Regions from separate parts of the Cupriavidus sp. 05T41 genome, predicted to be linked through region 2. Evidence: riboswitches for the same ligand, from Rfam matches in the RefSeq annotation. Region 2 holds a riboswitch; the other holds the start of a gene.
The links. Region 2 has a riboswitch for cobalamin ahead of AC1DKV_RS26600 (TonB-dependent receptor plug domain-containing protein). Riboswitches for the same ligand answer to the same signal wherever they lie in the genome.
Positions count from the first base shown of each region.

Region 1: linked by a shared signal. The riboswitch ahead of AC1DKV_RS09690 (TonB-dependent receptor) and the one ahead of AC1DKV_RS26600 (TonB-dependent receptor plug domain-containing protein) in region 2 are both predicted to bind cobalamin.

Region 1 is NZ_JBFTLQ010000011.1:177,524-179,986, reverse strand. It holds gene AC1DKV_RS09690 (TonB-dependent receptor) at 1-1,027, opposite strand, end outside; cobalamin riboswitch at 1,153-1,410, opposite strand; gene AC1DKV_RS09685 (methyl-accepting chemotaxis protein) at 1,702-2,463, shown strand, end outside.
Region 2 is NZ_JBFTLQ010000053.1:19,280-21,742, reverse strand. It holds gene AC1DKV_RS26610 (cell division protein ZapA) at 175-516, opposite strand; gene AC1DKV_RS26605 (hypothetical protein) at 513-857, opposite strand; cobalamin riboswitch at 1,077-1,322, shown strand; gene AC1DKV_RS26600 (TonB-dependent receptor plug domain-containing protein) at 1,405-2,463, shown strand, end outside.

The sequences.
Region 1 (2,463 bases), on a different contig from region 2:
CGTTCGGCTGCCATTGCGCGGCCAGGCGCGTCCAGCGGTCGCGGTAGGTGATCTCGCTGTCGCCCACGTTGTAGTTCTTCGTGCGCAGCGACGTATCCAGGCTGCCGTTGACCAGCGGCGTACCGAAATAGCGCATCGGGTGCTGGTCGCCGTCGTCATAGGACAGCGTGACATTGAACTCCGGCGAGACGTCGAGCCGCACCGCGGCGGATACGGCCACGTTGCGCGATTCGCCGCGTTCCACCCAGCCGGCGGAGCGTCCGTAGTTGACATTGAAGCGGTAGGAGAGGTTGTCGTTGACCGCGCCGCCGGTGTCGAAGGCCGCGCGCGCCGTCCGCTGGGTGCCGCCGGTGAGCTGCAGCTCGTTGGTGATCGGCGCGCGCATCGGCTTCTTGGGAATCACGTTGACCACGCCGCCGATGGCGCCCTCGCCATACATGACCGACGCCGCGCCGCGCAGCACCTCGATGCGGTCAACCGACCAGGTATCGAAGGGGAAGGTCACCGTGCCGGCCGCCACGTAGAGGCGCGTGCCGTCGTAGAGTTGCATCACCGAGCCCTGGCCCGAGAAGCCGCGCGCGGTCAGCGCGGTGCCGCCGTTGCCGGGGGCGCCGTTGGCGATGATGCCGGTGGCGCGGGACACGGCGTCGCTCACGGTCAGGTCGCCGCGCTCGCGGATCACCTCGCCGGGCAGCACCTCCACGCTGGCCGGGGTCTCGAGCGGCGTCAGTCCCAGCCGGCTGGCGGTACTGGCAGGTTCCGACAGCGACAGGCCGGGCAGCGCCGCCGCGCTGCTGATCACCACCGGCGGCAGCACGGCGGCGTCTTTCGGTGCCGGCTGCGCATGCGCGCGGCCGGGTGCTTCGGTGTCTTCGGCGGCCCGGGCGGCCTCCGCGCCGGCGCCGGCAAAGGCCCCCAGCGACAGTGCCAGCGCACAACCGCGGGCCAGCTTGCGGCGGGTGGGGGAAAACCGGGGCCGGACAGGGCCGGGCGGGGCGGTGCGGGTGAAACGGGAGCGCGCGGGCATGGACTTTCCATCGTGAGCCGCAGGCGACCCCGCCCGCGGCAATGAACGAACAAGCCACGGACGCGCGCGCAATGGCGCCGGGACGCATGCCCGGCAGCCTCACGCCTTGCCGCCCGTCCGCAGCCTCGGTGATCGTTCGCAAGGCCGGTATCCGGGCTCGCAGGGGGACGCACTGCCGCTTGGGCGCGTCCAGGGTGCCGCCTTCCCACGCGTTCCGACGCGCAGTGGCTGCCGCGGCCTGTGGGCCCGGCGTGACACCTTTCTACCTGCTGACCGTTGCGGGGGCAGCACAGGATTTGCCGCGCACATGGCGGCGCACCTGTTTCCCGTTTAACCCTCGCCGCGTGTCGCGCGGCGGGGGCACCTTCGAACCTGTTGCAATCCAATTGCAGGAGCAATGTGGAAAGCGACCGCGATTGTAACGGGATTTCTACTGTGCTTGCCTGGTGGCCTGGCCCTTCGTTGTGATCACGCACACCGGGGCGGTGGTGCACCGGGATGGCGATCTGCGGCGCGATTTTGGTGCTTTATGCGCCATTCCGTCCGCATCCTGGTGGCTTCTTGCGGAGATGCCGCACGCAGCGCTAAAGAAGACAAGGTGCGCTCCGATATCCGTGCATGCCGCGTGCCTTTTGCATCGCCGGCGCATGCCTGGATATAAAGCGAACCCTTCCATGAATCACCTGACCCTGCGAAAAAAGCTGTGGATCCCCCTCGTGCTGGCCTGGCTCGGCCTGCTGCTGCTGACCGTGACGCACGCCTTCCAGACCCGGCAACTGCAGATGGCGGACCGTCGCGGCGAACTGGCCAACGTGGTCGACATGTCGCTGTCGCTGGTGCGTGACTACGCCGAGCAGGCGCGCCTGGGCAAGATGACCGAAGACGAAGCCCGTGCGCAGGCCATCGCCCGCATCGCCGCGCAGCGCTACGGCAAGGATGGCTATATCACCATCGTCGGCGCGGATTCGGTGCTGGTGATGCATCCGATCAACGCCAAGCTCAACGGCAAGAACATGATCGACTTCAAGGATGCCAAGGGCAATGCCTTGTACGTCGAGATTGCCGCGCGTGGCGCGTCGCCCGAGGGCGCGGGACACCTGGACTACTGGTGGCCCAAGCCCGGCAGCGACCAGGCCAGCCCCAAGATCGGCTACGTGGCCCGCTACAAGCCGTGGGGCTGGGATCTCGTCGCCGGCACCTATATGGATGATGTGCAGGCACAGTTCCGCGCTTCCCTGTATCAGTCGCTTGGCCTGCTGGTGCTGCTCGGCATCGTGATCTCGGTGGTGGCCACGCTGCTGATCCGCAGCATCCAGCGCTCGGTCGGTGGCGAGCCCGCTGCGGCGGCGGCGCTGGCGCTGCGCATGGCCGGCGGCGACCTCACGGTGCGTGCCGACACCGCCCCGGATGACAATGCCAGCCTGATGTACGCCATC
Region 2 (2,463 bases):
TTTGCGCGACTTGGCTCCACTATACACCTCTGGGCTTTTCATACCAAGCCCGTCTTGGCGCGTCGTTACATTTTGCCGGCGCGCGCGGCACCTCGGGCACATCGTGGCGTTCCTGCCGCAATACCTGTGCCGTGCGGGGCACCGCGCCATGCGGGCGCGCACCCGAACCCGCGTTCAGCCACGCGAGACCGGCGCGTTGGTGCCCACGTGGGCGTACTGGCGCAGGGCCTCGTCGGCGCGTTCGTTGAGCTCGCGGATACGCGCGCGCACGGCGTCCACCGGGATGGTGCCGTCTTCCTGCTGCTTGCGCTTGAGCGATAGCAGGTCCGAGGCGATGCTGATCGCGGCCATCACGGCGACACGTTCCACGCCCTTGGCGGAAACGCCGCCCTTGAGGCGGGTCATCTGGTCGTCTACCAGGGCGACGGCCTCGAGCAGCGCGGCCTCGTTGTCGGGCGCGATGGCGAAGCGGTAGGACTGGCCGGCGATGTTGACTTCGACTTGCTTGTTGCTCATGCGTTTTCTCCGGGTGCCTTGGTGTGGGCGCTGTCAGCGGTATGGGCGCTGGCCGCGTGGCCGGCCGAGTCGCCGTCGCCCAGCAGGTCGAGCTGGCGGGCGTCGCTGGCGGTGGGGAGTTTGTCGAGGATCGACTGGATGCGCAGCTGCGCTTCCTCGATCTTGATATTGAGCAGCTCGCGGTCGGCTGCCATGGCCTCGCGATCGCCGCGCAGCTGGCTGGCTTCGGCCTGCAGGCGTTCGATCTCCTCGCGCAGGCGCTGGTTCTCGGCGGCAAGGGTGTCGGCGTGGTGCAGCACGCGTCCGATCTTGGCGGCGAGTTGTTCGAGTTCGTTGAGCATGGAGCCTGTCATATCTAGGGTCTCGGGTTTTGGGATTCTAGCCCAAGCGCTATCGGGCGGATGGCGAAAGCAGCCCGGTGTGACCGGGCCAGCGCGCCGAAGTTGCACGCAACGTCGCCCAACGGGCGCCGTGGCGGCCATTTTCTGCCCGCTTCCGCGCGTTTGCGCCTGGCTTGGGGGATGCCGGCGGGCGTCATTGACGCTCGCCTTGAAACTGCCTACACTCGCGCACGTTCCAGGTGCTCGCAGTTCTGTTCACTACAGGGTTGCAGTTCAACGGGAAACAGGGAGCCAGCCTGCGCCGCCAGGGCGCAGGCGTGCCAACCTGTGCTGCCCCCGCAACGGTAAGCGACCGCGATCGCAAGAATCGCAGGGCCGGCCCATCTGCCACTGAACCGCAAGGTCCGGGAAGGCGGTCGGACCAGTGTCGCCAGCCCGGATACCGGCCTGAACGAGAGTGCGCCACTTTCCGCAGGAGCAGTGGCGCGCTTCATCGCCAGACGGTCCGCGGGGGAACGGACCAGGCTGCTCTCTCCCTCTTCGCATCATGCGCTCATCGTCTTCCAGGTCGAGCCGCCCGGCATTGCCGGCGTCCCGCCAGTCCACCCACGCACTTGTCCTACGGCCTTTGCCCGTCGCGCTGCTTGCCTTGCTCGCCGCCGGCGCGCCCGGCCTTGTCCATGCCCAGTCCGCCCCGGAGCCCGTGCCGGAACCCGCGGCGCAGCCTGCCGCCGCGCAGCTGACGCCGGTAGTGGTCACCGCCACCCGCACGGCCCAGTCGCTGACCGAGGCGCTGCCGCACACCACCGTGGTGACGCAGCAGGACATCGTCAATTCGCAGGCGCTGGACCTGCGCACGCTGCTGCGCTCGCAGGCCGGCGTGGAGTTCGCCACCAACGGCGGCCTTGGCGCCAACACCAGCCTGTTCATGCGCGGCGCCAACTCCAACCAGACGCTGATCCTGATCGACGGCGTGCGCGTTTCCTCGGTCAGCAGCGGCACGGCCCAGCTGGCCAATATTCTGCCCGACCAGATCGACCATATCGAAGTGGTGCGGGGCAATGTGTCGGCGCTCTACGGCTCGGACGCCATTGGCGGCGTGGTGCAGATCTTTACCAAGAGCGGCGCCGGGCAGCCCCCGGCGGCCAATGCGCAGATCGAGTATGGCAGCAACAATACGCGGCAGGGCACGGCGGGCTACGGCGGCCAGATCGGCGATACCTCGTTCAATATCACCGGCTCGGCCATCAAGACCGACGGCTTCTCGTCGGTCAACACCCAGCAGCAGCCCAAGGCCAATCCCAACGACAACCCGTACGACAACAAGAGCGTATCGGGCCAGGTCAAGCACCGCTTCACCAGCGACTGGGATGCGGGAGTGACGGCCTACTATTCAAAGAGCAAGCTGTCCTACGACAGCACCACGGGAAAGCCCACCGACGTCTGGTGGATGAACAGCGAGCTGTACACGGTATCGGGTTTCGTTAACGGCAAGCTGGGCCGGGACTGGAGTACGCATTTCAAGGTGGCGCAGAGCGAGGACCGCAGCAACACCACCAAGAACGGCCTGTTCGACAGCCGCTTCAATACGCGCAACCGCCAGTAC